4 regions of the Kitasatospora sp. NPDC091276 genome follow, and region 3 is predicted to be linked to each of the others. Evidence: riboswitches for the same ligand, from Rfam matches in the RefSeq annotation. Region 3 holds a riboswitch; each other region holds the start of a gene.
What was found. Region 3 has a riboswitch for cobalamin ahead of AB0O19_RS06920 (HoxN/HupN/NixA family nickel/cobalt transporter). Riboswitches for the same ligand answer to the same signal wherever they lie in the genome.

Region 1 (5,389 bases), on a different contig from region 3:
CGCGGCGCCGACGGAACCTGCGGTCAGGGCCAGGTGGGTACCCGACTCGCCGGGCGCGAGGGCGAGCAGGTAGGTGCCGCCCACGTCCGGGACGAAGCCGATGCCGGCCTCGGGCATGGCGATGCGCGTGGTCTCGGTGACGATCCGGACGCTGCCGTGGGCGGAGACCCCGACCCCGCCGCCCATCACGATGCCGCTCATGAGCGCGACGTAGGGCTTGGGGTAGCGGGCGATGCGGGCGTTGAGGCGGTACTCGTCGCGCCAGAACTCCTCGACGGCGCCCGGGTCCGCGCCGGTGGCGGCGCGGTGGATGGCGACGATGTCGCCGCCGGCGCAGAAGGCCCGCTCACCGGCGCCGGTGATGACCACGGTTTCGACCCGCTCGTCCTCCTCCCACGCGTCCAGGGCGTCGGAGATGCTCCGCACCATGCCGTGGGTGAGGGCGTTCAGGGCTGCGGGGCGGTTGAGGACGATCAGGCCCGCCCGGCCCTCGCGGTGGACCAGGACCTCGTCGAGGTCGGTCCCCGCCATCACGCGGCCCCGATCAGGCCGCGGGCGACGATGACGCGCATGATCTCGTTGGTTCCTTCCAGGATCTGGTGCACCCGCAGGTCGCGGACGATCTTCTCAATGCCGTACTCGGCCAGGTAGCCGTAGCCGCCGTGCAGTTGGAGCGCCTGGTTGGCGACCTCGAAGCCGGTGTCGGTGGCGTGCCGCTTGGCCATCGCGCACAGCTCCGGGGCCCTCGGGTCCCCCCGGTCCAGGGCCGAGGCGGCCCGCCAGAGCAGCGATCTGGCCGCCTCCAGCTCCGTGGCCATGTCGGCGAGCCGGAACTGCAGCGCCTGGGCGTGCAGGAGCCGGGCGCCGAACGCCTCGCGGTCCGCCAGGTAGCCGGTGGCCCGCTCCAGGGCGTCCTGCGCTCCGCCCAGGGAGCAGGCGGCGATGCCGAGCCGGCCTCCGTTCAGCCCGTTCATGGCGATCCGGAAGCCTTCGCCCTCGGCTCCGAGGAGGCGGTCGGCCGGGAGCCGGACGCCGTCCAGGAGCACCTGGCGGGTGGGCTGGGCGTTCCACCCCATCTTCTTCTCGTCGGGACCGAACGAGACTCCGGCGTCCTCGCGTTCGACGACGAACGCGGACACCCCGCCGGCCCCCGGTCCGCCGGTGCGGGCCATCACCAGGTAGACCCGGGAGACGCCGGCGCCCGAGATGAACTGCTTGACGCCGTCGAGGACCCAGTGGTCCCCGTCCCGGCGGGCCCGGGTGGTCAGTGCCGCCGCGTCCGAGCCCGCGCCGGGCTCGGTGAGGCAGTAGCTGGCGGGGGTCGCCATGGCGCTGAGACCCGGCAGCCACCGGGCGCGCTGGGCGTCGTCGCCGTAGCGGTCGATCATCCAGGCGACCATGTTGTGGATGGACAGGTAGGCGGCGATGGACGGGCAGCCGGTGGCCAGCGCCTCGAACACGAGCACGCCGTCGGCGCGGGTGAGTCCGGAGCCGCCGGACTCCTCGCGGACGTAGACACCGGCCAGGCCGACGTCCGCCGCCTTGCGCAGCACGTCCACCGGGAAGTGCTTGGCCTGGTCCCACGCGACCGCGTTCGGCGCCAGGTGTTCGCGGGCGAAGGCCCGGGCGGTCGCCGCGATGGCGAGCTGGTCCTCTGTGAGGTCGTGCACGGCGCCCTCAGCCCATCGTCGGGATGGTGAAGCTCGCGCCCTCCTTGACCCCGGAGGGCCAGCGCGAGGTGACGGTGCGGGTGCGGGTGTAGAAGCGGATCGAGTCCGGCCCGTGCTGGTTGAGGTCGCCGAACCCGGAGCGCTTCCAGCCGCCGAAGGTGTGGTACGCGACCGGCACGGGGATCGGCACGTTGACGCCGACCATGCCGGTGTTCACCCGGCGCGCGAAGTCCCGTGCCGTGTCGCCGTCCCGGGTGTAGATGGCCACGCCGTTGCCGAACTCGTGCTCGCTGGGCAGGCGCAGCGCCTCCTCGTAGTCGGCGGCGCGGAGCACGGTCAGGACGGGGCCGAAGATCTCCTCCCGGTAGATCCGCATGTCCGCCGTGACGCGGTCGAACAGCGAGGCGCCGAGGAAGTAGCCGCCCTCGTGCCCCTCCAGCCGGAAGTCCCGCCCGTCGACCACGAGTTCGGCGCCCTCCTCGACCCCGAGGTCCAGGTAGCCGCGGACCCGCTCCAGCGCGTCGGCGCCGACCAGCGGGCCGAAGTCCGCCGCCGGGTCGTCCGAGCGCCCGACCTTCAACGCGGCGATCCGCTCGACCAGTTTGGCCACCAGGGCGTCGGCGGTCTCCTCCCCCACCGGGACGGCCACCGAGATCGCCATGCAGCGCTCGCCGGCCGAGCCGTAGCCGGCGCCGATCAGCGCGTCCGCGGCCTGGTCGAGGTCGGCGTCCGGCATCACGACCAGGTGGTTCTTGGCACCGCCGAAGCACTGTGCCCGCTTCCCGTGCGCGGCGGCGGTGGCGTACACGTACCGGGCGATCGGCGTGGAGCCGACGAACCCGACCGCCTGCACCCGCGGGTCCTCCAGCAGGGTGTCCACGGCGTCCTTGCCGCCGTTGACCACGTTCAGCACGCCCGGCGGCAGCCCGGCCTCCAGGAACAGTTCGGCGAGGCGCAGCGGCACCGAGGGGTCGCGCTCCGAGGGCTTGAGGACGAAGGCGTTGCCGCAGGCGATGGCGGGTGCGGCCTTCCAGAGCGGGATCATCGCCGGGAAGTTGAACGGCGTGATGCCAGCGACCACGCCGAGCGGCTGGCGCATCGAGTACACGTCGATGCCGGTGCCCGCGTTGTCGCTGAACTCGCCCTTCAGCAGGTGCGGGATGCCGGCGGCGAACTCCACGACCTCCAGGCCGCGCTGGACGTCCCCGTGGGCATCGGCCACGGTCTTGCCGTGCTCGGCGGACAGCAGCCGGGCCAGTTCCTCCTTCTCCTGCTCGACGAGTTGGAGGAAGCGGAGCAGGACGCGGGCGCGTCGCTGCGGGTTCCACGCCGCCCACCCGGGCTGGGCCTGCGCGGCGTCGGCGATCACCGCCTCGACCTCGGCCCGGCTCGCCAACGGCACCCGGGCCTGCACCCGGCCGGTGTTGGGGTCGTACACGTCGCCGAAGCGACCGGAGGTGCCGGCGGTGGGCTTGCCGGCGACGAAGTGGGTCAGTTCTCGGACCATCGGGTTCCTTCTCTCGACAGGGTGGGGAGAGGAGGAGGATCGGAGGCCGCCGCGGGTCGGCGGGCGCACGGTGGTGCGCCCCGCGGCACGGGCGTGCGGCGGCGGAACGGAACGTCAGGGCGTGGACGCCCCGGCGGCCGTGGGCACGGGACGACCAGGAGCGGCAGTGGAGCGGGAGCAGCCCGGAGTCATGCGTGTCGTCTCCATCCTCGTGGAAAACACGGAACACCCGCGGCCGGTATCCTGACTCCCGGATCACCGCACGCCCCCAGGCCTTCCCGGCTGGCTGCCAGTGGCCTTCGTCTGCGAGGACGAACTCCCCGGTCACAGTGGCGGGACCGTGCCGGACTCACACCGGCTTCCCTGACACCGCGGACCTGTCGTCGACCATATAGTTGGACGTCCTAGTAAGTCCAGAGGCCCGCACGCGCGTTGCGCCATCGGGTTTCCGCCGCGCCGATCTCCTGCCCGACGCGGTCGCCGCACAGCCGCACAGCCGCACAGCCGCACACCATTCGCCGGCCACCCCTTGCCGGAACGTTCCGGCGTGGCTACATTTTCACCACGCCAGCAAAGCTGACTGAACTTTCAGTTATATCGCAGGGCCTTCACCGGCACCTCCGTATCAGCGCCAGAGAACAGAAGGAACACCCGTGACCTCGTACGCCGTCCTCACCTCCTTCGGCTCCCCGCTCGGCTCCCCCGGCCGCACCAGGCCGGCCGAACGCGCGCCGCTGCGCGTCGGGCTCGTGCAGATGCGCTGGTACGCCGACCCGGCCGAGCACGACGCCCGGCTGCGCGAGGGCGTGGCACTCGCCGCCGCGCAGGGCGCGACGATGGTGTGCCTGCCCGAGCTGACCCGCAGTCCCTACTTCTGCAACACCGACGACCCGCTGGGGGAAGGCGCCGCCCGCCACCTGGAGGACGTCGAGACGGGGCCCACCACCCGCCTCGCCGCCGAACTCGCCGCCGAACTCGGCATCAGCGTCCACGCCTCCCTGTACGAGCGCGCCGAGGACGGCGGCCTCGGCTACAACACGGCCGTCTGCGTGGACCGCGACGGCACCCTCGTCGCCAGGACCCGGAAGAACCACATCCCGGCCTTCCCCGGCTACCGCGAGGACCTGTGCTTCCGCCCCGGCGACAGCGGGTTCCCCGTCCTGGCCCACCAGGGCGCCGCCTTCGGCTTCCCCACCTGCTGGGACGAGTGGTTCCCCGAACTCGCCCGCGCCTACGCGCTCGGCGGCGCCGAAGTCCTCGTCCACCCCACCGCCATCGGCTCCGAGGTGGACCTCCCGGACTTCGACACCCGGCCCATGTGGGAGCACGCCATCAGCGCCAACGGCCTCGCCAACGCGCTGTTCATGATCGTGCCCAACCGGATCGGGACGGAGGGCCGGTCCACCTTCTACGGCTCGTCGTTCATCTCCGACCCGTACGGCCGGATCCTGCTCCGCGCCCCGCGCGACCGGCCCGCCGTCCTCGTCGCCGACCTCGACCTCGACCAGTGCCGGGACTGGCGGGAGTTCGGCCTGCTGCGCACCCGCCGCCCCGAGCTGTACGCCCCGCTGACCGCGGCGAGCCGCACCGACGCCTGACCGGACGCCCCGGCGCACCCACGCCGGGGCGTCCCGCCGCCCCGAGTCGACGTGCCGGGACTGACGCCAACTACCTTTTCCAGTAGCGTAGTTGACGTAACCGCCGCGCCGGCCTCAGGTGGTGGCCGTCGGAGCGGGCGAAGCCGCACCGGCGGACGGCGGGGCCTGACAGGGCAGGACGACCATCACACTCACACCCTGGCCGGGCTTCGACGCGCCCGCCGAAACGGTGTAGCCGTCGGACTCGTGGACGGCATCGAACTCCCAGGTGGGCGGGGTGGACTGAGCGTCCGCACCGGACGCCGACGAGGTGATCTTGAAGCCCTCGCCCGCCAGCTTCTCCCGCAGCGCCCGCAGCACCTCGGGACGCTGGTCGTCCGTGGCCTTCAACAGGTTCCCCGAACTGAGCTGGTACGCCTCGCCCTCATCGGCGATACCCAACCCCCGCCCCTTGCACCTGTAGTAGCCGATGAGCTTGCCCCACGGATCCCGCTCGAGGCCCGTCAGCTCGCGCACGTGGTCCTGGACCCGATCCGCCCGGGCCAGCGCCTCCTCCCGGGACTCGACACGTGTGGGCTCGCTCGGCGTTTCCCGCCCTCCACCCGGCGACCCCA
Region 2 (5,389 bases), on a different contig from region 3:
TCCAGACCATGCGCCGGATCGTCCTGCCCCAGGCCATGCGGGTGATCATCCCGCCGACCGGCAACGAGACCATCTCGATGCTCAAGACCACCTCGCTGGTCAGCGTGATCTCCCTGGAGGAGATCTTCCGGGCCGGTCAGGTCATCTACTCCCGGAACTACCAGAACATCCCGCTGCTGATCGTGGTCAGCCTCTGGTACCTGTTCTTCACCTCGCTGCTGACCATCGGCCAGTACTACATCGAGCGCTACTACGCCCGCGGCTCCAACCGGACCCTCCCGCCCACCCCGTTGCAGCGGCTGCGGGGCCTGTTCGCCGGGAAGCCCGCCCCGAAGACCGGCGCCGACGTCGTCCCGGGGCTCGAGGGAGGTGGTCACGTATGACCGACCTGAGCAAGACCCCGGCCGCCGCCACCGGACAGCCGATGGTGCGCGCCGAGGGCGTCCACAAGTCCTACGGCTCCGTGCACGTGCTCAAGGGCATCGACCTGGAGGTCAAGCAGGGCGAGGTGTTCTGCCTGATCGGCCCCTCCGGCTCCGGCAAGTCGACCTTCCTGCGGTGCATCAACCACCTGGAGAAGATCAACGGCGGACGCCTCTGGGTGGACGGCGAACTGGTCGGCTACCAGCAGAAGGGCGACAAGCTCTACGAGCTCAAGGACCGCGAGGTCGCCGTCAAGCGGCGCGACATCGGCATGGTCTTCCAGCGCTTCAACCTGTTCCCGCACATGACGGCCGTCGAGAACGTCATGGAGGCCCCGGTCCAGGTCAAGGGCGAGAGCAAGGCCGCCGCCCGGGAGCGGGCGATGGTCCTGCTGGAGCGGGTCGGCCTCGCCGACAAGGCGAAGAACTACCCCTCCCAGCTCTCCGGCGGCCAGCAGCAGCGCGTCGCGATCGCCCGCGCGCTGGCCATGAAGCCCAAGCTGATGCTGTTCGACGAGCCCACCTCGGCGCTCGACCCCGAACTGGTCGGCGACGTCCTCGACGTCATGCGCGGCCTCGCCGAGGAGGGCATGACCATGGTGGTCGTCACCCACGAGATGGGCTTCGCCCGCGAGGTCGGCGACGCGCTGGTGTTCATGGACGGCGGCGTGGTGGTCGAGTCCGGCAACCCCCGCGAGGTGCTCACCGACCCCCGGCACGAGCGCACCCGCGCCTTCCTCTCCAAGGTGCTGTAGAACCGTACCGACCGGCGCCCGGCAGGCTGCTCCTGCCGGGCGCCGACGTTTTCCCCACCCAGGTAATAGGCTGGACGCAATCAGCCCGTTACCGACCTTCTGGAAGGACCTCCGTGGAGCTCGCCTCGTACGCCGATCTCGCCGTTCGGCTGGTGAACACCGAGGAGCCCGGGCGCGGCACCGACACGCTGACGTCCGTGGACGCGGTGCGCGGCCTGTTCTCCGACTCCTCGCGGGCCGCCGCACAGGCCGACGAGTCCGACCTGCCCCGGCTGCGGGCGGTACGGACCAGGCTGCGCGGGGTCTTCGAGGCCGCCGCCGAGGGCGACGAGATCCGGGGCGTCGACCTGCTGAACAGCCTGCTGATGGAGTACCCGGTCAGCCCGCTGGTCTCCGGGCACGACTACCTGGACGACGCCGGCCGGCCGCGCTGGCACCTGCACCTGGCCGACAACTCGCCCACCGCCACCGCGCACTTCAGCGCGGTCGCCTGCATGGGCCTGGCCGTCCACCTGACCCAGTTGGGCGCCGACCGGCTCGGCATCTGCCAGGCCGCGCCCTGCCGCAACGCCTACCTGGACACCTCGACCAACCGCTCCCGCCGCTACTGCTCGGACCGCTGTGCGACCCGCGCCAACGTCGCCGCGTACCGGACCCGCAAGCGCCAGGAGGCCGAGGCCGCGGCACTCGGCGCCGCCGGCTAGGTCCTGTCCGGGCCGGGCCCAGGGGGTCAGAGCTCGTCCGCCCAGACGCCCAGGCGGCGGGCCAGGCCCGGCACCCGGGCCAGCCGGGTGCCCAGCAGCAGCCGCTCCAGCCGCCGCCCGGGCGCCAGCCAGGCCGGGCGCGGGCGCAGCCGCAGCAGTACCCGGCCGAGCACCAGCTCGTCCGGGACCGGGCCGTAGCTGCGGCTGTCGCTGTCCACCGGCCGGTTGTCGGACAGCAGCCACCAGCCCCTCGGACGCCGCTCGGCGGCCCGCTTCACCACCAGCAGGTCCTGCTGGAAGGGGTGCCGGAAGAGCACCACCGCGCCGGGCCGGATCGGCGCGCCGTAGCGCACCAGCAACTGGTCGCCCTCGCGCAGGGTCGGGACCATCGACGGGCCCGCCACGTCGACCAGCCCGAACGGCACCGCGCCGCCGCCCCGCCCCCGGGGTTCCGTGCCCATCGGTTCCGCGCCCGCCGGTTCCGTGCTCCGCGCCACGACTCCTCCTCCCGGACCGCCCGGTCCCAGTCTGCCGTACGGACCGTCACCCCGTTCGATCCGTTCGATGTCCGGATTACCCCGGTTCCGGGTCCGCCTTTTGCCCTAGGCCCACCGCCCGATCGCGAAACCCCGGGCGCGGAAGGGTAATCTCGGGCGCGGGAAGACGATCTAAGGAAGGACTCCCATGTTCTCTCGTCTGTTTGCACCGCGCGCCACCGCCCACGCCCACTGTGACCTGCCCTGCGGCGTGTACGACCCGGCGCAGGCCCGGATCGAGGCCGAGTCGGTCAAGGGCACCCAGGAGAAGTACCAGGCCAACGAGGACCCGGCTTTCCGCACCCGCGCCCTGATCATCAAGGAGCAGCGTGCCGAGGCCGTCAAGCACCACATCTCGGTGCTGTGGAGCGACTACTTCAAGGCCCCGCACTTCGAGAAGTACCCGCAGCTGCACCAGCTGATCAACGACACCCTGAAGGCCGCCTCGGCCGCCAAGGCGTCCACCGACCCCGCCACCGGCCAGGCCCTGCTGGACCTGATCGCCGAGGTCGACAAGATCTTCTGGGAGACCAAGCAGGCCTGAGCCTGACGCGTCGCCACCCGACCGCCCCCGTCCGCGAGCCCGGACGGGGGCGGTCGTGCGTTCACGCCCCATCCGAGCCCGGTAAGGGTTGCCTAGCCTGAGTGGCTGTTATGCTGCCAGGGCGTCCGAGGGGGAAGTCCGGTGTGAATCCGGCGCTGACCCGCAACGGTGAGCACGGCCCCGGGGCCGCGCCAGCCCGATCGCCCCCGGCCGCTGAACTCCCGACAACTCGCCGTGGACTGCGAGGGGATGGCGCCCGGGCCCGCGCCCGACCGGTGCCGCCCCCGCGCACCCGCAGCCCGAGGCAAGGCGCACCGTGAGCAGCACCGCAGCCGCGGGCAGTGGCGCAACGAGCCCGCCCGCCCGCCGAATACCCGCCCTCCCGCTCGCCGTCGGCCTGGCCGCCGCCCTGCTGCTCTCGCTGCTCTGCGGCGTGGCGCTGGGCGCCTCCGGGATCGGCCTGCCCCGCGCCCTGCGGCTGCTGGCCGCCGGGCTGACGGGCGGACGGCTGGAGGCGGACGAGGCCGCCGCCTACGCGATCGTCTGGGAGATCCGGCTGCCGCGCGCCGTGCTGGCCGCGGTGGTCGGCGCCGGGCTGGCCGCCACCGGGGTCGCCGTCCAGGCCCTGGTGCGCAACGCGCTGGCCGACCCGTTCGTGCTCGGCATCTCCTCCGGCGCGGCCGTCGGCGCCAACGCCGTGCTGCTGCTCGGCGCCTTCGCCTCGCTCGGGGTGTGGGCGATCTCGGCCTCCGCGTTCGGCTCCGCGCTGGTCGCCATGGTGCTGGTCTACCTCGCGGCGCGCACGGCCTACGGGCTCACCCCGCTGCGGCTGGTGCTCACCGGCACCGCGCTCTCCTACGGCTTCTCCGCCGTCACCGCGCTGATGGTCTTCGCGGCCGCCCGCGGCGAGGCCGCCCGGGACGCCATGATGTGGCTGCTCGGCAGCCTCGGCGGCGCCACCTGGGGCTCGGTGCCGATCGCCGCCGCCACCGTGCTGGCCGGCCTGGCGTACCTGGCCTGCGCCGCCGGCCGGCTGGACGCGCTCGCCATGGGCGACGAGACGGCCGCCTCGCTGGGCGTGGACCCGGACCGGCTTCGCCGCGAGCTCTTCGTGGTGACCGCCGCCGTCACCGGCACGGTGGTGGCCGTCAGCGGGGCGATCGGCTTCGTCGGGCTGATGGTGCCGCACCTGGCCCGGATGCTGGTCGGCGCCGGGCACCGCCGGGTGCTGCTGGTCGCGCCGCTCGCCGGGGCGCTGCTGCTGGTCTGGGTGGACATCGTCTCGCGCACCCTGCTGGCGCCCGCCGAACTGCCGGTCGGGGTGGTCACCGCGGTGCTCGGGGTGCCCTGTTTCCTGCTGCTGATGCGCCGTCGCGGCTATTCCTTCGGAGGCCGCTGATGGATCTCGCCCTGGACTCCGTCTCGGTCGAGCTGGCCGGCGCCCGGCTGGTCCACGACGTCGCCCTGGACGCCGCCGCCGGGCAGGTGGTCGGACTGGTCGGGCCCAACGGCAGCGGCAAGTCGACGCTGCTGCGCTGCGTCTACCGGGCGCTGCGGCCGGCCGCCGGGGCCGTCCGGCTGGACGGCGCGGACCTGCACGCGCTGACCGCGCGCGAGGCCGCCCGGCGGGTGGCCGCACTCCCCCAGGAGCACTCCGCCGAGTTCGACTTCACGGTGGCCGAGGTGGTCGCCATGGGCCGGCTGCCGCACCGGCGCGGGCTGGGCGGCCCGGGTGCGGACGACCACGCGCGCTGCACGGAGGCGCTGCGCAAGGTCGGCGCCGAGCAGTTGGCCGGGCGGGGCTTCCTGAGCCTGTCCGGCGGCGAGAAGCAGCGGGTGCTGATCGCCCGCGCGCTGGTCCAGGAGCCCCGGCTGCTGGTGCTGGACGAGCCCACCAACCACCTGGACATCGGCCACCAGTTGGACGTGCTGGCCCTGGTCCGGGAGGCCGGCCCGACGGTGCTCACCGCGCTGCACGACCTCAACCTGGCGGCCGGCCACTGCGACCTGCTGTACGTGCTGCGGGCCGGCCGGATCGTCGCCTCGGGGCCGCCCGCCGAGGTGCTCCGACCCGCCCTGCTGGCCGAGGTGTTCGGCGTCCGGGCCACCCCCGTCCGGCACCCGGTGACCGGCGCCGTCCAACTGCTCTTCGACCGGATCTGACCCACCCCCCGAAGGAACCCCCGTGCGCACCAAGGCCGTTGCCATCACCGCCCTGCTCACCCTCGGGCTCACCGCCTGCGGCGCCGAGATCGCCCCGAGCGGCGACGCCACCGCCGCCTCCGCCCACTACCCGGTGACCGTGGAGAACTGCGGCACCAAGCTCACCTTCCCGCAGAAGCCCGCCCGGACGGTGACCAACGACGTCGGCATCACCGAGCTGATGCTCGCCCTCGGCCTGGCCGACCGGATGGCCGGCTACGTGATG
Region 3 (5,389 bases):
ACCCGCCGCAGCGGCACGCGCCCACCAGTCCGATCGCCGTCCTGCTGATCGGCCCGGCCGGGGCCGGCAAGACCACCGTCGCCCGGTACTGGGCCGAGCGCCGGCCCAGCCCGACCGCGCACATCAGCCTGGACGACGTCCGCGAGTGGGTGCAGTCCGGCTTCGCCAACCCGCAGTCCGGCTGGAACGACGCCTCCGAGGCGCAGTACCGGCTGGCCCGCCGCACCTGCGGCTTCGCCTGCCGCAACTACCTCGCCAACGGCATCTCCTGCATCATCGACGACGCCGTCTTCCCGGACCGCCCGGCCATCGGCCTCGGCGGCTGGAAGCGGCACATCGGCCCCGGCATGATCCCGGTCGTGCTGCTGCCCAGCCTGGACTCCGTGCTGCACCGCAACGCCCGGCGCGGCGGCACCCGGCGGCTCGGTGACGAGGAGGTGGCGCGGATCCACGGCCGGATGGCCGGCTGGTACAACTCCGGGCTGCCGATCATCGACAACTCGTACCTGGACGTGGCCGGCACCGCCGCCGAGCTGGACCGTGTCATCCTGGCCCGGCTGATGGGCATGCCGGTGCGCTGACCTGCGACGATCCGGCGGTGTCGGTGCCGGCTGCGATGATGTGCGGGTCCTGTCGAACCACCCCGGGGGAGCTGACGCCCGTGCCGGAAGGCCACATCATCCACCGCCTCGCCGCCGAGAACCGGAAGGCCTTCGGCGGCCGCCCGGTCGAGGTGTCCAGTCCGCAGGGCCGGTTCGCCGACGAGGCCAAGGCCATCGACGGGCAGTTGCTCACCGCGGCCGAAGCCGTCGGCAAGCACCTGTTCCTCGGCTTCGAGGAGGGCGCCTGGGTGCACGTCCACCTCGGCCTCTACGGCGGCTTCGCCTTCGGCACCGGGCCCGCGCCCGAGCCGGTCGGCCTGGTCCGGCTGCGGCTGGCCAACGACGACGGCTACGCAGACCTGCGCGGCCCCAACACCTGCGCGCTGGTCACCGGCGCGGAGAAGGCCGCCGTCGCGGCCCGGCTGGGCCCCGACCCGCTGCGCGCCGACGCCGACCCGCAGGCCGCCTGGCGCCGGATATCGGCCAGCCGGACGACCGTCGCCGCGCTGCTGATGGACCAGAAGGTGCTGGCCGGGGTGGGCAACGTCTACCGGGCCGAGGTGCTGTTCCGCCACGGGATCAACCCGCACCGCGCCGGCCGCGACCTCACCCGGGGCGAGTGGGACGCGATCTGGGCCGACCTGGTCGCCCTGATGCACGAGGGCGTCGGCGCGGGCCGGATCGACACCGTCCGCCCCGAGCACACCCCCGAGGCGATGGGCCGCCCGCCGCGCGTCGACGACCACGGCGGCGAGGTGTACGTCTACCGGCGGGCCGCGATGCCCTGCCTGGTCTGCGGCACCGACGTCCGGACGGAGCAGCACGCCGCGCGCAACCTCTTCTGGTGCCCCGCCTGCCAGGCGGCCTGACCGCGTTCGAGGGTTGCTCCGGCCGGGCCCCGGCGCGTCCTCCGGGGGGGGGGGAGCCGGTCAGCCGACGGCCGTGTTGGGCTCGTGGTGTTCGGCGGCGGCGCACGCGTCGAGGAGGGGGCGCAGGGCCTCGTCCACGAGCCGGTAGCGCACGACCCGCCCGTCCTTGTCTCCGGTGACCACGCCCGCGGTGCGGAGCAGCCGCAGGGCCTGGGACACGGCGGGGTCGCGCATGCCGGTGGCGACGGCGAGGTCGGAGACGGCGAGCGGGCCGGCCCGGTGGAGGGCGAGCAGGAGGGCGAGCCGCCCGGGGTCGGCGAGCAGGGAGAACCGCTCGGCCCAGGTGCGGACGTGCGCGGGGTCGCCGATCGCGGCGATGGCCTCGCAGACCCGGTGTCCGTCGATGGTGCGGTGGCCCGCGCGGTCGGCCGGTACGAGATGCATGCGCACATTGTTGCAGGAGGGGGCCTGTGATCCTGGACACCTGCGCAGGTGCGCAGCCTTGCAAGGGTGGGTCCTGGCCCCTACGGTGTTCCCCGCCGTGGTGCTCGGGAAGACCGGTGACGGATCCTCAGGGGTCCCAGTCCGGAGCGGCCCTCGCCACTGTGATCGGGCCATCGTGATCGTCGACGATGGAGAGACGTCCGTACCCACGACGCCACTGGGAGCCTCGCGCACCTGGGAAGGCGGGTACGGGACCCCCGTAAGCCAGGAGACCGGCCACGGCATCTCACGAAGTGTTTCCACGAGGTGCTGGAGCGTGACCCGAATGACCCTGCCCGAAACCGCCGCCGCCGAGGCGCCGGCGACACCGTCCGTGCTGCCCACGTTCCGCTGGAAGCGCGAGGACACCGTCCGCACGGCCGGGCTGATGGGGGTGATCCTGGCCATGCACGTGGTGGCCTTCGGGACGCTCGTCTTCCTGGTCGCGCCCCACAACTACGCGGTCGGCACCCAGGTCTTCGGGGTGGGCCTCGGGATCACCGCGTACACCCTCGGCATGCGGCACGCCTTCGACGCCGACCACATCGCGGTGATCGACAACACCACCCGCAAGCTGATGGCGGACGGCAAGCGGCCGGTCTCGGTCGGCTTCTGGTTCGCCCTCGGGCACTCCTCGATGGTGGTGCTGATGGCCGCCCTGGTGGCGGGCGGCGCGCAGCTGGCCAGCACGCTGATGGACGACGACTCGGCCACCCACAAGTGGCTCGGGATGGTCGGCACGACGGCCTCCGGGGCGTTCCTCTACCTGATCGGCGCGCTCAACCTGGCCGCGCTGCTCGGCATACTCAAGGTGTTCCGGGCGATGCGGGCCGGGTCGTACGACGAGGCGCAGCTGGAGGAGCACCTCAACTCGCGCGGCTTCATGGCCCGGGTGCTGAACCGGGCGACCCGGTCGATCACCCGGCCCGGGCAGATGTTCCCGGTGGGCATGGTGCTGGGGCTGGGCTTCGACACCGCGACCGAGGTCACCCTGATGGTGATGGCCGGGTCGGGCGCGGCGGCCGGGCTGCCCTGGTACGCGATCGTCTGCCTGCCGCTGCTGTTCGCGGCCGGGATGAGCCTGTTCGACACCCTGGACGGGACGTTCATGAACTTCGCGTACCAGTGGGCCTTCGCGAACCCGGTCCGGAAGGTGTACTACAACCTGACGATCACCGGGCTGTCGATCGCGGTGGCCTTCGTCATCGGCACCATCGAACTGGTCGGCGTGCTGCACGAGAAGCTCGATCTGACCGACCCGGTCACCGGCTGGATCGCGGGCATCTCGCTGGACAACGTCGGCTACGCGATCGCCGGGCTGTTCGTGGTGGTCTGGGCCGCGGCGATCGCCTACTGGAAGCTGGCCCGGGTGGAGAAGCGCTGGGTGGCCGCCGAGTAGCGACGGCTGCGATCAGCGACGGCAGCGAGCAGCGACGGCGCCTCCCCCGGGATTCCGGGGGAGGCGCCGTTTCGTCGCTGCGGGTCGGTGCCGGTCGTCGAGCGGGCGGGGTTCAGCGCTCTTCGCGGAAGTCGACGTGCCGGCGCGCGACCGGGTCGTACTTGCGCAGGACCATCCGGTCCGGGTCGTTGCGGCGGTTCTTGCGGGTCACGTACGTGTAGCCGGTGCCGGCGGTGGAGCGGAGCTTGATGACGGGGCGCAGTTCGCTGCGGGCCATGGGTGTCCTCCCGGGTTGGCGGGGTGTTCGGGGCTGGGGCGAAACCGTACACCGAAATGGAAGTCATTTTCATCTGGTGTAACGTGAGCTCCGTCCCGCCCATTCCCGGACGCCAGGGAGCACCCATGTCCGCCCACTGCCAACTCACCGGCCGCCGGCCCGGATTCGGCAACGCGATCTCGCACTCGCACCGCCGCACCCGCCGCCGCTTCGACCCCAACATCCAGCACAAGCGCTACTGGCTGCCCGGTGAGGGCCGGTACGTCCGGCTCACCCTCAGCGCCAAGGGCATCCGCACCATCGACACGATCGGCATCGAGGCCGCCGTCGCCCGCATCCGCGCCCGAGGGGGGAAGGTCTGATGGCCAAGCAGAGCAAGATCGCCAAGAACGAGCAGCGCCGCGCCGTCGTGGCCCGGTACGCCGAGCGCCGCGCCGAGCTCAAGCGGATCATCGCCCACCCCGGCACCGCCCCCGCCGAACGCGCGGACGCCCAGGCCGAACTCGCCCGCCAGCCCCGCGACGCCAGCGCCACCCGGATCCGCAACCGCGACGCCGTCGACGGCCGCCCCCGCGGCTACCTGCGCGCCTTCGGCCTCTCCCGGGTCAACCTCCGCGTCCACGCCCACGCCGGCCACCTGCCCGGCGTCCGCAAGGCCAGCTGGTGAGCGGCGTGGACGGGATCAAACTGCCCGTGGTGGTCGTCGCCGGACTGCACGCCGACGAACGCCGCGCCGCCGTCCGGGAGTTGGCGGCGGCCGCGGTGGACGCGGTGGTCCTCCACCATGACCTGCGGGAGGCCTCGCAGGGCGTCGTCCACCGTGAACTGCGCGACGCGGGAGGCGGGTTCGACGCCGCCGACGTCCCGCTGGTGAACGACTGCCCCTGCTGCGCCCTGCGCGAGGACCTGCTGCCGCGACTGCTGCGGATCGCCGACGAGGGCCGGTACGGGCTCGCGATCGTCGAACTGTGGGGCGGCAGCGACCCGCACCCGGCCGTCGAGGTGATCGCCGGGGGAGAGGCGGACGGCCGCCACCTGGAGGACGCCGTCGAACTCGCGGGCGTGGTCACGGCCGTCGACCCGGACCGGCTGATCGGCGAACTCTCCGTCTCCGACGACCTGGTGGAGCACGGCGAGCACACCGCCCGCCAGGACCAGCGGACCCGCGCGGAGGCGCTCGCCCACCAGGTCGAGTACGCCACCACCCTCGCCGTCCCGCGCGCGACGGCGCACGCGCCCGGGCTCGCGTTGCTCCGCCAGCTCCACCCCACCGCCCGGGTCGTCCGGCTCGGCACCGGGGCGCTCACCCGGGCCGCCCTCGGCGGCTTCGACGTCGCCGCCGCCCGCGACCGGGTCAACCCGGCGATCGCGCTGCTCCCGCAGGAGAGCGACGAGGCCGGCGTCACCACGCTGGTCTGGGAGCGCCGCCGCCCGCTGCACCCCGAGCGGCTGCACCGGGCGCTGGAACTGCTCGTCCCCGCCGCCCAGCGCAGCCGCGGCCGCTTCTGGCTGGCCAACCGGCCCGACCTGATGCTCGCCTGGGACGCCGCCGGGGCCAACCTCGCCGTCGAGGAGTGCGGCCCCTGGCTCACCTCCCTGCCCGACGCCGCCTGGGAGCTCTACCCGCCCGCCCGCCGGGCCGCCGCCGCCCTCGACTGGCACCCTCTGCACGGCGACCGGGTGCAGCAGCTCAGCTTCACCGCGGAGGGCCTCGACGTCGACGGCGTCACCGGGCTGCTCGACTCCTGTCTGCTCACCG
Region 4 (5,389 bases), on a different contig from region 3:
GACATGCCGACCAGGAGCGTGGCACTGCGGCGGGCGAGCGCGCCCGGGACGGGGCGGGTCATGGTGTTGTCCCTTCGGGGAGCAGTCCGTTCCACCGGATGTGCGGTCTGTCGTGCCGGGGGTGTCGTTCCACGGTGACGTCGACGCCGTAGACGTGCGCGATCGTCGGTGAGGTGAGCACGTCGGAGCTGGGCCCGTGGGCGACCAGTCGGCCGTCGAGCAGGACGGCGACCTCGTCGCAGTAGGCGGCGGCGAGTTCGAGGTCGTGCAGCGCGGCTACCGTGGTGATGCCCAGCCCGCGTACGGTGCCGAGGAAGCCGAGTTGGTGGCGTAGGTCGAGGTGGTTGGTGGGCTCGTCGAGCAGGAGCACGCCGGGCTCCTGCACCAGTGCCCGCGCGAGCTGGACCCGCTGCCGCTCGCCACCCGACAGCGTCGGCCAGGACCGGTCGAGCAGGTGGCCGACGTCGGCTGCGGCCACGGCCGCGGCGAACACGGACCGCTCGTGGGCGTCGGTGGCGGAGTTCGCCGGCACGGGCCAGCGGCTGCGGTGCGGCGTGCGGCCGAGATCGATGACCTGACGGACCGGCAGCGACAGCCGGGTGTCCGCCTGCTGCTCCATGAAGGCCACCTGTCGTGCTCGTCGGCGGGCTGTGAGTGCGTGGAGATCCTCTCCGTCCAGGAGGACCCGCCCCTCGCTCGGCCGGGTCAGTCCGGCGACCGCGCGCAGCAAGGTGGTCTTCCCGGCGCCGTTGGGTCCGAGCAGGCCCGTGATCCGGCCGGGGGCGAACGCGAGCGAGACCGCGTCCAGCAGCGTGGCTCCGCCGATGCTCACGCGGAGCTCCTCCGTGCGCAGCTCGGCGGGGGGCGTCACCGTCACTGCCCCCTCCCGTCGGCCCGCCCCTGGCGCCACAGCAGCCAGGCGAAGAAGGGCGCTCCGAGCCCGGCCGTGATGACGCCGACGGGGATCTCCCGGTCGGGGAGGACCGAGCGCGCCACGATGTCGCTGCCCACCAGGAGGGATGCGCCCACCAGTGCCGACACGGGCAGCAGGAGGGCGTGGCGCGGGCCGCAGACGAGACGGACGACATGCGGTACGACCAGGCCGAGGAACCCGATGACGCCGGTGTGGGCGACCAGGCACGCGGTTACCAGCGCGGCGGTGGCGACGAGGACCCAACGGGTGCGCTCGACGTGGACGCCGAGGGAGCGGGCGGCGGTCTCGCCGAACGCGAAGGCGTCCAGGTCGCGGGCCGAGGAGGCCAGGACCGTGACACCGGCCAGCGCGACCGCGGTCAGGAAGACGGCGGTGGGCCACCGCACGCCGGCGACCGAGCCCAGCGTCCACTCCATGACACCGCGCGCCGCGTTGCGGTCCCCGAGGACCAGCACGACGAACGAGGTGTAGGCCCCGCACATCTGTCCCACCGCGATGCCGGCGAGCACGGTCCGGGTGGTCGGTAGCGACCGGGTGCGCGCGCCGGCCAGTGCCAGGACGACGACGGCGGCTAGCAGGGCACCGGCGAAGGCCGCCGTGGACACCGCGCCGGTGCCCACGGCGCCGGACACGCCGACACCGAGGACGATCACGGTGACCGCGCCGGCGGCGGCTCCGTCCGAGATCCCGAGCAGGAAGGGATCGGCCAGGTCGTTCCCGGTCAGCGTCTGCAACACCGCACCGCAGACCGCGAGGCCGGCGCCGGTGGCAGCCGCTCCCAGAACCCGGGGCAGCCGCAACTGCCAGACGATCTGGTCGTCCAGCAGCGTCACGTGCGGGTTGCCCAGCCCGAGACGGCGCACCACGACGTCGATCACCGTCCGGACCGGCTCGTGTTGCGAGCCCACGGCGAGGCCGAGGAGCACGGTGGCCAGGAGCAGGGCCGCACCGATGGCCAGGGCCGCCGTCGCGCGGCCCGGACCAGGGGGCCGCGCGACGGCGGGGTGGGGCGCGGTCATGAACCCGGGTGCAGTCGGTCCAGTCCCGCGGACACCCGGGCGGCACCGTCGGCGAGCAGCACGCCGGGAGTCGACTCCGAGAACGGCACCACCACGAAAGCCTTGCGCTGTACGGCGGTGAGCTTGCTCAGCACCGGGTCGTTCTCCAAGTAGTCGATCTTGGACTGGGCCGTGTCCCAGCCGGCGTCCGCGACCACGATGGCGTCCGGGTCCGCCGCGACGACCTTCTCCCAGCTCACGTTCTGCCAGCCACCGGGCAGGTCCCCGAAGACGTTGCGGGCGCCCACGGCATCGAGAACGAGTTGAGGTCCGCCGTGGCCGGCCCCGACGAACGGCGCCTTGGTGTCCGAGTCGTACCACAGGACCTTCAAGCCCTTGCCCGCGGCCGTCGCCGTGAACTCGGCCAGTTGCTGCTCCTGTTGCTGCTGGATCGCGGCGGCCCGCTCCGTGACACCGAAGACCTTGGCGACGTCGTTCAGTTCGCCCCACACCGCCTGCCAGGTCGTCGGCGGCACCTGGCTCTTGTCCGAGCAGCCGAACGGGGACAGGTACGACGGGATACCCTGGCCGCGCAGTTCCCCCCGGGTGCCCGCGACCTTGTCGGTGAACGCGCTGGAGTAGGAGGCGTACAGGAAGTCGGGACGGGCCGCGAGGAGCTTCTCCTTCGTCGGGTAGTCCTTGGAGAGCACCGGGACGGAGTCGTAGGCCGCCTTCCACTTCTCCGGGATGGAATCGTCGAGGTAGGCGGTACCGGCCATGCGGGACTGCAGGCCGAGGGCCAGGGCCACCTCGGTGGCACCCTCGTTGAGCGTCACCAGCCGGTCGGGCGGCGCGCCGACCGTCACGGTGGTCCCGCAATTGTCGACGCTGACCGGCGCGGCAGTTCCGGCCGTCCCGCCGGACGTGGTGGGCGCGGGGGCGCCCGTGCAAGCTCCGAGCATGCCGATGAACAGGAAGGCCGCGACTGCCCGGCCGACACGTATCGGACCTGTGGGACGTACGGAACATATCGAACGGAACGGATACGGCAGACCGCTGGGCACGTGTTCTCCAAAACCCTCGTGGAACATGTAGCGCCGTGGCCGGTCTCCTGGCTTCCGCATCAACGCGCCGCGGCCGACCTTCCCGGACGGCTCTTCCAACCCGCCCAGTGGCCCTGACCGCTGGAAAAGCCGGTCAGCGAGGGCCGCGGAACTCCGCGGCAACAGTGGCGAGGGCCGCACCGGACTCAGACCGGTTTCCCGTACACCACGGCGATGGCAAGGTATCAGGCGTGGTCAGGTCGGAGCTGGCCAGCCCGTGGGATGATCGTCTGGACCGTTCCCGGGGGCGGGGGAGGGATCGGCCACGGGGCCCGGCCGGGGGTCTCAGGTGCGGGCGGCGGCGACGATCCAGTTCCTGAACTCGACGGCGTAGTGCCGCAGGTGGTGGTCCAGGACCTCGTCCGGGCACGTGACGGGGAAGTAGGGCGCCGCCACTCGGCCACCTCGCGCTTCGCAGCAGTTCCTTCTCGTAGGCACGGCGTTGCTGGCCGGCGGTGCTGGCACACCGGCCCGAGCGCTCCCGCGGTCGCTCGGGGTGCGGGCTGAACCTGCCGACCGGCAGGTAGGGATCAATCATCGTCCGCTGATCGTCCGTGAGTTGCCGACGCGTCACAGCCCACAGTCCTCCCTGTTCCGCCCTCGGAGGAGGGTGCAACCAGAAGGCTGATCACTACCTCACACAGGCCCTCATTCCCGCACGTCGTGGCGGTTGGTGAACCAACGAGGTCCGCCATCCCGTTGAGGCGTGTACCTGACCATCCTCCGATAGAGAGTTGGCTGCCATGACCTCCAAGCGTGTTGTCCAGTCCTCCGTACTGACCGCCGTCCTGGCGCTGAGCGCCGGCTTGGCCCTGGCTCCCGCGGCGCAGGCCGCCGGCCCCTCCGCCGGAACGACGCGGTCGGCCGCCCCAGCGGCGTCCGCCGCCTACGCGGCGCGCAGCACCCAGGTCACCCTGTCGAACCAGACCGGCAGCATGCTCTACCTCGGCTCGGCCACCCTGGCCCACGGGTGCTGGAGCACCGGCAGTCCTCTGCCCCCGAGCTACATCCTGCCGAATGTGGCCCCCAGCTGGAAAACCGAGTCGTGCGGGTTCCTGACGGGCACCGAGGGGCAGATCGGCTTCGGCGTGGACACCTGGAGCGGGTTGATCCATTGGAGCAACCCCTACGCCGGGTCGAACGTCAACGAGTGCACTGTCGGTGCGGGTCTCACCTGCCAGGTGATCGGCGGCGGGGGGAACATCGCGGAGGTCACCTTCGTGGTGCGGCGCGCCTGAGGCCCGACCCCACCCGGTCGCCCGCCACCTGAACCACGAGTGCCTCCGGCAGGGCGGCCGAAATCGTACCGGCGTCCTGACCGGCCGCCCGCTCCCTATCCTCCCGAGCGGGTTGCGGTGCCGGATCGGTCCGGGGAGTGCGGCGCGGCCGCTCTGCGGGCGGCGACCTCGGTCGTCGGCTCCCGGGCGGCGCGCGGCGCGGTCTGGCTGCGCCGAACCGGTCGCGGCGGCTCCGTACGACCTTGTCGCGTCCGCGAGCCGCAGCAGGGCTGCCGGGGCGTCACGTTCCCGGTCGTGGGCGGAATGGGGATCGGCTGCCGTCCCTGGGTCGAGCACCGCCTCAAGGGTGCTAACTTAGGCAAGCCTAACCAAGACGCGCGACCACACAGCCCAGGGGGGCACCATGGCAGACCAACCGACCCGCCGGACACCGCAGGCGCGCGAAGCACAGGTGCTGCGCACCGAGCGGATCACACCGCACATGGTGCGCCTGGTTCTCGGCGGTGCGGGGTTGGAGGACTTCGACGCCACCGAGTTCACCGACCACTACATCAAGGTGCTCTTCACGCCCGAGGGCGTGAGCTACCCGGAGCCCTTCGACATGGCGCGGATCCGCGAGGAGTTCCCGCCCGAGCAGCGGCCGATCACCCGGACGTACACCGTGCGGGCCTGGGACCCGGCCCTGCGCGAGCTGACCATCGACTTCGTGGTGCACGGTGACGAGGGCCTGGCCGGGCCCTGGGCGGCCCGCGCACAGCCCGGCGAGACGGTGCGCTTCCTGGGCCCCGGCGGCGGCTACGCCCCCGACGCGAGCGCCGACTGGCACCTGCTGGTGGGCGACGAGAGCGCGCTGCCCGCGATCGCCGCGGCGCTGGAGCGGATGCCGGCCGATGCCGTGGTGCACGCCTTCGTCGAGGTCGCGGACGCCGCGGAGGAGCAGAAGATCGTCTCGCCCTCCGGGGCCGAGATCAGCTGGCTGCACCGCGGCGCCCGCCCGGTGGGCGAGGCGCTGGTCGAGGCGGTGGGCGCGCTGGAATTCCCCGCCGGCACGGCATCCGCGTTCGTGCACGGTGAGGCGGGCTTCGTGAAGGAACTGCGGCGCCTGCTGCGCGTGGA

Region 1: another riboswitch for cobalamin. It lies ahead of AB0O19_RS14915 (CoA-acylating methylmalonate-semialdehyde dehydrogenase); the one in region 3 lies ahead of AB0O19_RS06920 (HoxN/HupN/NixA family nickel/cobalt transporter).
Region 2: another riboswitch for cobalamin. It lies ahead of AB0O19_RS12890 (iron ABC transporter permease); the one in region 3 lies ahead of AB0O19_RS06920 (HoxN/HupN/NixA family nickel/cobalt transporter).
Region 4: another riboswitch for cobalamin. It lies ahead of AB0O19_RS18450 (ABC transporter substrate-binding protein); the one in region 3 lies ahead of AB0O19_RS06920 (HoxN/HupN/NixA family nickel/cobalt transporter).

What each region holds. Positions count from the first base shown of each region.
Region 1 covers NZ_JBFBFU010000010.1:115,271-120,659, reverse strand. The annotation lists gene AB0O19_RS14925 (enoyl-CoA hydratase/isomerase family protein) at 1-531, opposite strand, end outside; gene AB0O19_RS14920 (acyl-CoA dehydrogenase family protein) at 531-1,670, opposite strand; gene AB0O19_RS14915 (CoA-acylating methylmalonate-semialdehyde dehydrogenase) at 1,678-3,177, opposite strand; cobalamin riboswitch at 3,393-3,584, opposite strand; gene AB0O19_RS14910 (nitrilase-related carbon-nitrogen hydrolase) at 3,831-4,775, shown strand; gene AB0O19_RS14905 (hypothetical protein) at 4,890-5,291, opposite strand.
Region 2 covers NZ_JBFBFU010000008.1:191,785-197,173, forward strand. The annotation lists gene AB0O19_RS12865 (amino acid ABC transporter permease) at 1-383, shown strand, start outside; gene AB0O19_RS12870 (amino acid ABC transporter ATP-binding protein) at 380-1,177, shown strand; gene AB0O19_RS12875 (CGNR zinc finger domain-containing protein) at 1,291-1,881, shown strand; gene sodX (nickel-type superoxide dismutase maturation protease) at 1,908-2,342, opposite strand; gene sodN (superoxide dismutase, Ni) at 2,566-2,961, shown strand; cobalamin riboswitch at 3,050-3,188, shown strand; gene AB0O19_RS12890 (iron ABC transporter permease) at 3,278-4,360, shown strand; gene AB0O19_RS12895 (ABC transporter ATP-binding protein) at 4,360-5,124, shown strand; gene AB0O19_RS12900 (ABC transporter substrate-binding protein) at 5,147-5,389, shown strand, end outside.
Region 3 covers NZ_JBFBFU010000004.1:209,008-214,396, forward strand. The annotation lists gene AB0O19_RS06905 (AAA family ATPase) at 1-581, shown strand, start outside; gene AB0O19_RS06910 (DNA-formamidopyrimidine glycosylase family protein) at 662-1,471, shown strand; gene AB0O19_RS06915 (metalloregulator ArsR/SmtB family transcription factor) at 1,532-1,915, opposite strand; cobalamin riboswitch at 1,997-2,211, shown strand; gene AB0O19_RS06920 (HoxN/HupN/NixA family nickel/cobalt transporter) at 2,241-3,353, shown strand; gene rpmG (50S ribosomal protein L33) at 3,466-3,630, opposite strand; gene rpmB (50S ribosomal protein L28) at 3,756-3,992, shown strand; gene rpsN (30S ribosomal protein S14) at 3,992-4,297, shown strand; gene AB0O19_RS06940 (GTP-binding protein) at 4,294-5,389, shown strand, end outside.
Region 4 covers NZ_JBFBFU010000013.1:121,962-127,350, reverse strand. The annotation lists gene AB0O19_RS18465 ((2Fe-2S) ferredoxin domain-containing protein) at 1-62, opposite strand, end outside; gene AB0O19_RS18460 (ABC transporter ATP-binding protein) at 59-832, opposite strand; gene AB0O19_RS18455 (iron chelate uptake ABC transporter family permease subunit) at 874-1,953, opposite strand; gene AB0O19_RS18450 (ABC transporter substrate-binding protein) at 1,950-2,894, opposite strand; cobalamin riboswitch at 3,016-3,221, opposite strand; gene AB0O19_RS18445 (hypothetical protein) at 3,770-4,273, shown strand; gene AB0O19_RS18440 (siderophore-interacting protein) at 4,677-5,389, shown strand, end outside.